Regions from separate parts of the Bacillus sp. MN7755 genome, predicted to be linked through region 1. Evidence: riboswitches for the same ligand, from Rfam matches in the RefSeq annotation. Region 1 holds a riboswitch; the other holds the start of a gene.
The links. A riboswitch is a leader RNA that binds a small molecule or an ion and turns the genes downstream of it on or off. The one in region 1 is predicted to bind preQ1.
Positions count from the first base shown of each region.

Region 2: it holds a riboswitch for preQ1, as region 1 does, so the genes downstream of both, queC (7-cyano-7-deazaguanine synthase QueC) here and ACYVEC_RS10285 (QueT transporter family protein) in region 1, are expected to answer to the same signal.

Region 1 covers NZ_BTRL01000008.1:615,517-621,273, reverse strand. Annotated here, with positions in the region: gene cspB (cold shock-like protein CspB) at 1-116, shown strand, start outside; gene ACYVEC_RS10300 (DUF2564 family protein) at 236-484, shown strand; gene ACYVEC_RS10295 (zinc-finger domain-containing protein) at 519-695, opposite strand; gene ACYVEC_RS10290 (ribonuclease H family protein) at 708-1,367, opposite strand; gene ACYVEC_RS10285 (QueT transporter family protein) at 1,519-2,004, opposite strand; PreQ1 riboswitch class I at 2,011-2,055, opposite strand; gene ACYVEC_RS10280 (aldose 1-epimerase family protein) at 2,188-3,060, shown strand; gene ACYVEC_RS10275 (reverse transcriptase-like protein) at 3,130-3,516, shown strand; gene ACYVEC_RS10270 (DMT family transporter) at 3,530-4,435, shown strand; gene ACYVEC_RS10265 (DUF6123 family protein) at 4,438-4,698, opposite strand; gene ACYVEC_RS10260 (cysteine hydrolase family protein) at 4,880-5,440, shown strand; gene ACYVEC_RS10255 (GNAT family N-acetyltransferase) at 5,475-5,757, opposite strand, start outside.
Region 2 covers NZ_BTRL01000008.1:373,376-379,132, forward strand. Annotated here, with positions in the region: gene ACYVEC_RS08970 (M3 family oligoendopeptidase) at 1-588, shown strand, start outside; gene ACYVEC_RS08975 (DinB family protein) at 728-1,261, shown strand; gene ACYVEC_RS08980 (DUF6254 family protein) at 1,362-1,478, shown strand; gene kinB (sporulation sensor histidine kinase KinB) at 1,490-2,698, opposite strand; PreQ1 riboswitch class I at 2,906-2,949, shown strand; gene queC (7-cyano-7-deazaguanine synthase QueC) at 3,043-3,705, shown strand; gene queD (6-carboxytetrahydropterin synthase QueD) at 3,705-4,196, shown strand; gene queE (7-carboxy-7-deazaguanine synthase QueE) at 4,189-4,905, shown strand; gene queF (preQ(1) synthase) at 4,924-5,421, shown strand; gene ACYVEC_RS09010 (YkvS family protein) at 5,477-5,662, opposite strand.

The DNA of each region.
Region 1 (5,757 bases):
ATTTCTCTGCTATTCAAGGAGACGGCTACAAAGCTTTAGAAGAAGGTCAAGAAGTATCTTTCGATATCACTGAAGGAAACCGTGGACCTCAAGCTGCTAACGTAGTAAAACTTTAATCCAACATATGAAAGGAGGTTACCTTACTTGGTAACCTCCTTTGTTATTCCTTTGTATATTTCCGTTTTACAGAGCAAAAACTATGTGAAATGCGCAATATACAAAGGAGGCAGTAAAAATGGGATCAGAAGTAAATGATTTTGAAGAAGTGAAATTCCGTGTAGAAACGGCACAAAAGATGGTGGGTTCAGCAACAATTTCAATGGATCCAGACACTTTAGAGCATGCCACAACTGCTGTAGAAGCAGCTCGCTCTCAGCTTGAAATTATGAAATCTGTTGCAGTAGATTTAGATGAGCCGTTTCTAATGAATGAGGAAAAAAAATTAAGCAAATGCGAGCAGCAATTAAACGAAGCAAAGCACTAAAAAAACATCCAGAGAATGTTCTCTGGATGTTTTTTCATGACAACTGTTCCCCATACTTTTTCAATGTTTCTCCAACTGTACATTGCCTAATACAAAATGAATGAGCATAATATTTACTATTTGTCTTTCGATTATGTTCTCGCAAAAAACACCCTTCACAATACGTTTCTAATAAGTCATTTACCTCTGTAATGAGTTGCTTTTTATCCACGGTTGCACCTCTCTATTCGGTTATTTCTTTATGACTATCAATGACTGTTCCTTCTAATGCTTGCGTTGCTAATTGATGTGCTTCTTTATTTTGTTTTCTAGATATTGGCTCGCATACAAGTTTTAATTTCATTTGCTTCGCTTTTTGTTCAATTTGGTCTAAATAATGATTTAAATGCTCATCATAGCAAGGCCATTCTCCAGCCAATTGTTGCAATACCACTTGAGAATCCCCGCGAAGTGTAACTGCTTCATACTTAATCCCTAATTCCTCGAGTATATTCATACCGTATAATAATGACGCATATTCGGCTTCATTATTATCATATATACCTTCTATATATGCGTTGCGGCGAATTCGGTAGTTTTTATTTCCTTTTTTATAGTACACACATATACCTACTCCAGCTTCTTTCGTCTGCACATCATAACCACCATCAAAATAAACGAGTATTTCTTGGGGCTCATCCTCCACTTGCTTACTCAGTTTTTTCATCTCTTTTAATGACCATTCTGCATCCATTTCATCGTAAAATAATAATTCTTTTACTCTTCCTGTTTTCTCGAAATCCTCTGCAAATTGCAGTACATCTTCTATGTTCATATAATCTGTCGTTAATTCCGTCTGCAAACCGCGCTTTGTTTTATACAACCAATGAATTTTATATTTCATACTAGATTCCCCTTATGTAAGACTTCTTATATGTATCCAGCTAATGAAAGCCTCACTTTATTTTATTATATTTTATCAAGAGTCTCTGAATTATATTCAATATTATCACATGCAAAAAGAGCTATCCCTTTAGGAATAGCTCTTTCATCTATTACATAAATCTTTCAAATTGTACTCGCTTATTAATCCAGTACATTACAGGCATACCAATGGCCATTACAACAAATTCACCGGCTGCACATGTTAACCAAGTCAACATAAATGGTAAATCAAATGCAAGATGAAGTTCAATTGCAATCATAAACATTGTAATTGTAAAGATAACTGTATTAAAAATCATACGAGCCCAAACACCTTTAATGAATCGCATAGAAATAATGGTTGCAACTAGTGCAAGAATAGATTGCCCTACTCCAAATACTAAATCGTAAGCGATCATAGGTGAGAAAAAGAGATTCGTTAAAAATACACCTAATACAATTCCGTAAATTGCTTTCTTATTAAATACAACGAGATGATTAAACATCTCTGAAATACGAAACTGTACACTCGTAAAGCCAAATGGCTGAATAAGCATAGAAACAGCAATATATAATGCCGCTAAAATACCATTACCGACTAATGTTCTAATATTCATGACAAAATCTCCTTAGTTTTTTTACGTGGGATGGTTTCGAACCACGTTATTCGTTTTTTAAGCAACAAGATTATATTTTACGCGGTAGCCCCCCTTTCGTCAATAGATTCCTATCATGAACTACCTTTTTTCTTTTAGACAACGTATAATGAAATATATGAAAGATTTAGGAGGTTTTACTTCATGACTGCAACAATTCAAAATGAAAACGTGATCGTTACCATCTCTGACAAAGGTGCAGAATTACAAAGCGTTCGCTTAAAAGCAGACAATACAGAATACTTATGGCAAGGTGATTCTACTTATTGGGGACGCCGTGCACCAATTTTATTCCCAATTGTCGGCCGATTAGTAGATAATACATACTACGTAGATGGTAAACCTTATTCTTTAACACAACACGGCTTCGCTCGTGATCTTACATTCTCTGTAAAAGAACAAAGTGAAACGAAAATCACTTATATCGTTACTAGTAATGAAGAAACATTAAAAAAATACCCATACGAATTTGAATTACTCGTGTCTTATGAACTAGAGGGACAAATCGTTCATGTAACATATGAAGTGAATAATCCCACTTCAAAAGAAATGTTCTTCTCAATCGGAGCACATCCTGGTTTCAACTTCCCGTTATTAGAGGGCGAATCATTTACAGATTATCATTTATCATTTAATGGTTCTGAACGCTTAGAAACAAGTGTATTAGAAGGACCTTACCTTTCAAGTAAAAAGCAATTAATCGCTGAAAATACGAATGAATTACCACTTACATACGATTTATTTAAAAATGATGCGCTTATTTTTGAAAATATGAATACGGATGAAATCTCTATTCGTTCTCATAAACATAATAAATTTGTAAAAGTAGAATTTGACGGATTCCCATTTGTCGGCGTATGGACACCAGGCGAGAATGCACCTTTCCTATGTATCGAACCTTGGTACGGTATTGCTGATGAAGTAAATCCAGCAAAAGATTTCAAGGAAAAAAAAGGAGTTCAATCTTTGCAAGCGAATGAAACATTTACATGTCGTTATAGCATTACAATTGGCTAATTACTCTATCCCCTACTTCAAAGAAATATATAAGTAGGGGATCATCTTATAATTTGGAGGTTTCTCATTTTGATTGAAGTATATATTGATGGTGCATCAAAAGGAAATCCTGGTCCTTCTGGTGCAGGAGTATTTATTAAAGGAGTTCAACCAGCTGTACAATTATCATTACCCCTCGGGACAATGTCCAATCATGAAGCAGAATACCACGCTTTACTTGCGGCATTAAAATATTGCACGGAGCATAATTATAACATTGTCTCTTTTCGTACAGATTCGCAACTTGTCGAGCGAGCTGTTGAAAAAGAATACGCAAAAAATAAAATGTTTGCACCACTATTAGAGGAAGCACTGCAGTACATAAAAAGTTTCGATCTCTTTTTTATTAAGTGGATTCCAAGTAGTCAAAATAAAGTCGCTGATGAATTAGCTAGAAAAGCTATCTTACAAAATTAACGGGGGTATGAGTGTGAAAAAAGATTGGATTGCTCCTCTTGCTTTATTATTTGTCTCTTTTATTTGGGGAGCTACATTTGTCGTCGTTCAAAATGCTATGTCTTTCGTTGGCCCATTTACTTTTAATGGTATTCGCTTTTTATTCGCCGGAATTATTTTATTATTCGTTCAAATGATTTTCTCAAAAAAAGCTTCAAAACACGATATAAAACAGAGTAGTCTCGCGGGATTAATCGTTGGATTCTTTTTATGCGTTGGCTATGTATTACAAACATTCGGCTTACTTTATACAACTTCTTCAAAAGCAGGTTTCTTAACAGGGCTTAGTATCGTTATGGTACCAATTTTGTCTTTTATCTTTTTAAAACAAAAAGCTACCATTTTTATCGTAATGGGCATTGCTGTAGCAACAGCAGGTTTATACTTATTAACGGCTGGTGATTCTTTTCAATTAAATATTGGAGATATACTCGTTCTCGGTTGTGCAGTTGCTTTCGCTGCTCATATTCTTGTTAACGGCTTCTTTTCTAAAAAAATATCACCTTTATTGTTAAGTACGTCGCAAGTATTAGCTGTCGGTATGTTTTCTTCTATTTGCGCCTTTCTGTTTGAAGATTGGGAAAAATTATTTTCAGTAGCACTATGGACGAATTCTTCCTTTTTATTTGCTCTATTCCTAACTTCCCTATTCGCGACATCCATTGCTTTTTTCATCCAAACATCAGCACAAAAACATACATCTCCAACGAGAGTAGCCATTATTTTCGCAATGGAGCCCGTTTTTGCTGCCTTAACAGGCGTTCTCGTTGCAAACGAACAACTGTCTATTTCTGCTATTATCGGATGCCTATGTATTTTCCTAGGCATGGTTTTTGTTGAATTACCTTCCAAAACAAAAAAAGAAGCGCAGGCTGCGTGAAGTTACGCTTGTAACTTCCGCATAAAAGCCTTAGCGCTTTTTTTATCTGTAATTTCTTCCTCTTTCAATCGTTCTAATAACGCAACAAAATAACTGCCATCAAACTGAAATTGATGTTTAATTGTCGCTTCTATCGCTGCGTTAACAATTCCATCAGATGCACCAGTATATCCTTGTCCGAACATAATAAACCCTTGTGCTTCCTCTGATAATTTAAATCCTTTCGTATGTAAGAATGAAAGATAATCTTCTACTGTTTGCATGTTATTCCCACCTACTCAAAAATTCTCCACTTCTTATCATACATGTTTTTACACGCTATGAGAATGAAATTTATTTGACAACTTTGTAAATCAGTCTTTACTTCATTAATAATGGAGGATTTCCTTATAATATGGAGGAATATGTACAGTGGAACTTATTTCATATTAAAGGGGAGACACGATGAAACAAGCACTATTAATCATTGATGCTCAGCAAGAATTAATGGATGGAAATGAAAAAGAAAATGAAGTTTTTCGTAAAAAAGATCTATTATCTACAATAAATACAGCCGTACAGAAAGCACTAGATGCAAATGCCCTTGTTGTTTTCGTAAGAGATATCGATGTTGCTTCTGGTAGCGGAGAAGGATTTGAAGTACATAATCAAATTCAAGTGCCTCAGTCTGCAATCCTTATTAATAAAGCAGCAACAAATTCATTCTATGGCACTTCTTTACTTGAAACTTTAAAAGTAGAAAAAATTAACCATATCGTTATCGGTGGATGTAAAACAGAACATTGCATCGACACCGCTGTTAGGACAGCAACTGTACAAGGCTTTGACGTTACATTAATTAAAAACGGTCATTCCACAACTGATTCTAATGTGTTGACTGCAGAGCAAATTATTGGTCATCACAATAAAATTCTACACGGTCATTATAATGTTGACCATTTTTCTATGGTGAGAGATGTCGAGGAAGATCTCTTTCAGCCAACTCACAATCAGTATCGTGATTAACGAAAAAGAATCCTTCGTTCAGAAGGATTCTTTTTCATCCAAAAATTTGCGCTGCAATGCTATATAACTCATTATTCCTTTTTAATAATTGATTGCTATTTTTCATCATTATTGGTGGTGTATTCACCTTTTGAAAACCAGCAATCTCTAACTCTTTCAGAAAGTCGTCCTTTCCTTTTGGTACATCCATTCTTAATCTCCCATCATGCCCTCTTGCTAAAGCATGTACTATTCTCATTGCCATTGCATCATTTTTAGCAACGATCGGTCCTATTATTTTATTTTCTGGCGTTTGTATACTTATACCGTATCCTACT
Region 2 (5,757 bases), 240 kb from region 1:
TTTGAAATTCCAGAATACAACTGGCCAACGTATGAAGCTTGTGAAATTCATTCTATGAGTATGGAATTCTTTACATGGCCATGGATGAAGTTATTCTTTGAAGAAGATGCAGATAAATATTACTTCTCTCACCTAAGTTCAGCACTTCTGTTTTTACCGTATGGTGTATCTGTTGATGAATATCAACATTATGTATATGAAAATCCAGAAGCTTCGCCAGAAGAGCGTAAGACAGCATGGCGTAATATAGAGAAAAAGTATTTGCCGCATCGTGATTATGAAGATAATGATTATTTAGAGCGCGGTGGATTCTGGCAACGTCAAGGGCATATTTATAGCTCGCCGTTCTACTATATCGACTACACGTTAGCACAAATTTGCGCACTGCAATTTTGGAAACGTGCAAGAGATAATAGACAAGAGGCGTGGGAAGATTATGTGAATCTTTGCCAACAAGGTGGAAGTAAATCGTTCTTAGAATTAGTAGAAGTTGCAAATTTAACATCACCATTTGCTGAAGGCTGTGTAAAAAGCGTCATTACAGAAATTGAAGCATGGCTACATGCGATTGACGACACAAAATTGTAAAAAACATGCGCTTTTTTTCACATGTTTAACATCGACATAATGTGAAAATGATGAGATAATAAAAGAAAATTCAGAATACTAAAGAGGTGTTTCTAATAAGGAGCACCTCTTTTCACCAACAAAAAGGGGGGAAAGAAGTATGCTTCAATCTAATATGGATGTGAGTTTAGAAAGTTTGGTGAACTCATTACAGTCTACTCGAAGCACGCTATTATCAGAAATTGAAATGTTAAATGATACAGAAGTGAATGTAAAGCCACGCCGTGATAAATGGAGTATTATTCAAATTTTGCATCACTTGCATTTAGTTGAACAATCTGTCACGTCTGCCCTTGTATATGCTTTACAAAAAAATGAAAGAAACACGACTCCATTTAAAGACCTCCAACTTACGCTTGATCGCACACATAAACGAGAAGCTCCTCAGCAAATGCAACCAACAGAAACGTTAATGAAAAAACAGCAAGGAATTCAATTACTAGAACATTCACGACAAGAACTATTACACGCGCTTCATAGTGTTATAGATGAAAAAGATCTATTTGAAAATGGATTAAAGCATCCTGTTTTTAATGATCTGAATTTGTATCAGTGGATTCAATTTCTTGATTTGCATGAACAAAGACATCTTACGCAGTTAAAAGAGGCGAAACACGCAATTTTACAAAGATAATTAGGAAGAAGTGGGAGACCACTTCTTTTTTGATATGTGCATAGTTTTCTTTCTTATTTTGGAATACTAGATGGAGAAAGGAAAGAAGGAGTTGAAAAGTATGTCCAAGAAAAAGAAAGAAGAAGAGCGCGCTTGGAAAGCACGTAAAGAAAATCAAAAACCACATGGAAAAGTGAAAGCTTTTGCTGAATTAGTTGAAGGAACAGAAAAAACGTGATGATTATTTCATCACGTTTTTTGTATGAGTGGAAAAGTTAATAAGAAGGTTGTACCGATTCCTTTTTCACTTATAATATCAATTTTTCCATTCATAGCTTGAACAACACTGAATACGACCATCATTCCAAGTCCAGTCCCTTTTTCTTTTGTTGAGTAGAAAGGAGAGCCAAGACGCTTCACTTGTTCGGTATCCATACCGACTCCTGTATCTTTTATATATAACTGAATATGTTTATGATCAGGAACTAATGTGAAATAAAGATCACCGCCTTTTGGCATGGCCTCAATGCAGTTTTTTAAAATATTTAACAAGCATTGATTTAGTTTTTGTTTTTCTCCCGCGATAAAAAAAGAAGTGCTTTGCTTTATATAATGTGTACGCACATTTGCTAAATTAGCAAGCGGTGTAATTAACGATAATGCATGTAGTAGTTCTTCTTCTAACTGTAATCTTTGTTCTTTTTCAATACTTGGTTTTGCAAAGGTTAAATAATCTGTAAGAACGTGGTTTGCTTGTTCGATTCCGTTGATGGCTATGTCAATATATAATTTTCGCTCCTGCTCAGTACATGTATCTGATTGTAAAAGTTGCAAAAATCCTTTCGTTGAAGTTAATGGATTGCGAATTTCATGAGAGATAGACGCTGCCATTTCACCAATTAAATGAAATTTTTCAGCATTCATAAGTTCGTTTTGGAGACGCACTTGAGTTTGTAATATGTGTAGTAAATATAAAATAAGGATCGTACCAAGTATCGTACATAACTCATACACAATAATATGTGGTATATAATCAGCCTTGTTTGTAACCTTTGAAAGGAAGAAAGGTATCCAACTAAATCCGTATGTGAGACTGTAGATAATAGCAAGTATTATTTTTATACGATTAGAAGTTCGATTGAAAAATTTGTATGTAAATAATAGGACAATAAATAGAAGGATAGAACCGATAATCGATGGGAAAACACCTATTCCTCCTAATAAGAAGCGGTATATATTTAATACAACTAATATAGATCCACCAGCAATAGGACCTCCGGTTAATGTACCGACAATTAATACGATATGACGCATATCAAATTGAAATCCATAATTTGTTTTTGCTGCGAAAGTGATACATAGTATAGTAACGAGGCAACATAATACAATAAATATTGCTGAATTTAATTTAGGAGAACGTTTCCCTTTTTGATTCCAAAATAAATGGTATACGAGCATTGTAACAAGGATGAATAATATATTTAAAAAGAGATAAATAATAAAGGGTTTCAGTGGGATGCCTCCTCTCTTCTCACATTAAATTAATCATACTATAAAATGAAAGAAATGAAATGAGAAATAGCGGAAAAATCAGAAATTTTTTCTGGTAGTATACAATATGTTACAATAACCTTTGTCAATGAAAGAAGGAATTCCGTGCAATGCACGGGAGAGGTTCGCGAACTCCCTCTATAAAAAACTATGGAAACAACAATATCTTTAGGTATTGTTTTGTTTTTTTATTGTGACAGTTCAAGAACGTTCTTTCTTCTTATTCGTAGTAGAGAAGGAGAATGAGTGAAATGAAAAAAGAAAAGGCAGTTGTTGTTTTTAGTGGAGGACAAGATAGTACGACATGTTTATTTTGGGCAATAGAGCAGTTTGCAGAAGTAGAGGCTGTAACGTTTAATTACAATCAACGTCATAAGCTAGAAATTGATTGTGCAGCGGAAATTGCAAAAGAGCTAGGAATTAAACATACGGTACTAGATATGAGTCTATTAAATCAACTTGCTCCAAATGCGTTAACGAGAACCGATATGGAGATTACACATGAAGAAGGTAAATTGCCATCGACGTTTGTAGATGGACGAAATTTACTATTCTTATCATTTGCTGCTGTATTAGCAAAACAAGTTGGAGCACGTCATATTGTAACGGGTGTATGTGAAACTGATTTTAGTGGTTATCCAGATTGCCGTGACGTGTTTGTGAAATCGTTAAACGTTACTTTAAATTTATCCATGGATTATCCGTTTGTGATTCATACACCACTTATGTGGATTGATAAAGCGGAAACATGGAAATTATCAGATGAACTTGGAGCATTCGAGTTTGTTCGAGAAAAAACATTAACATGTTATAACGGAATCATTGGTGATGGTTGCGGTGAATGTCCAGCATGTCAACTTCGTAAAGCAGGATTAGATACGTACCTACAAGAACGCGAAGGAGCGAGTAACTAATGGATAATTTCTTTGGATTTCGCATTGTAGAAAATTTGCAAAAAATGGACGAGGATATTCAGCGTAAACAGCTCAAATATCATAATAAAAGAGTAATGGTCAGCAAGGAATTTACATTTGATGCAGCACACCATTTACACTGTTATGAAGGAAAATGTAAAAACTTACATGGTCACACATATAAAGTTGTATTTGGGATTAGTGGATATGTAAATGAGATAGGTCTTGCGATTGACTTTGGAGATATAAAAGAAATTTGGAAGAATGAAATAGAAATTTATTTAGACCATCGTTATTTAAACGAAACGTTACCAGCGATGAATACGACTGCTGAAAACATGGTCGTTTGGATTTACGAAAAGATGGCAGAAGCATTATTAAAAGATAATCGTGCGAACGAATATAAAGGAGCTCGTGTTGAATTTGTTCGTCTTTTCGAGACGCCAACTAGTTATGCGGAAGTAAGACGGGAGTGGATGCTCGATGAGTAAAATCCCTGTCTTAGAAATATTTGGTCCAACTATTCAAGGTGAAGGAATGGTTGTAGGACAAAAGACGATGTTTATTCGTACAGCTGGTTGTGATTATAGCTGCGCTTGGTGTGATTCTGCTTTTACGTGGGATGGATCGGCTAAAGATCATATTAGACAGATGACAGCAGAAGACGTTTGGAATGAGCTTGTAGAAATTGGTGGCGAAAATTTTTCTCATGTTACGATTTCAGGTGGAAATCCAGCATTGCTGAAAAATATTGAGTTTCTTCTTTCTATATTAAAAGAGAATGGAATGCGAACAGCAATCGAAACGCAAGGGAGTAAATGGCAAGATTGGTTACTTCAAATTGATGAGATAACGATTTCTCCAAAGCCACCAAGTTCGAAGATGAATACTGATTTTCAGAAGTTAGATGCTGTTATTCAGAAACTAGCAGGAAAAGATATTAGTTTAAAGGTAGTAGTATTTGACGATTATGACTTCGAGTATGCAGTTAAGATGCACGAACGTTATCCAGATGTACCATTTTTCTTACAAGTAGGGAATGATGATACAAAAACAGTGGATGATGCGATGCTGATTAAGAAATTATTAGATAAGTATGAGTGGCTGATTGATAAAGCTGTAAATTGTAAAGAGATGAATAATGCAAAAGTATTGCCGCAGCTTCATGCCTTAGTATGGGGAAATAAACGCGGAGTATAATGAGAAGGGATGTTTAAAATGGCAGGAAGATTAGATGAAGATTTAAAAGATGTAACATTATTAGGAAATCAAAATACAAAATATTTATTTGAATATAGCCCAGAAATTTTAGAGGTATTTGATAATAATCATCCAAACCGTGATTATTTTGTGAAATTTAATTGTCCTGAATTTACAAGTTTATGTCCGAAAACAGGCCAACCAGACTTTGCAACAATTTATATTAGCTACATTCCAGAACAAAGAATGGTAGAGAGTAAATCTTTAAAGCTATATTTATTTAGTTTCCGCAATCACGGTGACTTCCACGAAGATTGCATGAACGTTATTATGAATGATTTAATTAAATTAATGGATCCGCGTTACATTGAGGTATGGGGGAAATTCACACCACGTGGAGGGATTTCAATTGATCCTTACTGCAACTATGGTCGCCCGGGAACGAAGTATGAGCAAATGGCAGACTACCGCATGATGAACCATGATCTATATCCAGAAACAATTGATAATCGTTAATATATAATAGAAAGAAAGGATCTGTATGTTATACAGATCCTTTCTTTCTATTATATTATGCATTTTGATTAATGACAGTATAGTTTTTATGACTTACAACTGTAAGAGGTTCCATATCTAGTTCTCTAAAATTTTCCATAATTGTTATATCTACAATAACGGAGTTTTGATTTACTTTTTGAACACGGCCTTGCATTCCACCTTTAAATTCGATGATATCTCCAGTTTCTGCGATCTGCATAAGCAACTCTCCTTGTTACAGTTTTCCCAAAAAAAGAATAAATTTGGGTTTTTTATTTCCTCCTATTTTGAACCATATTTCCTACTTTGTAAATG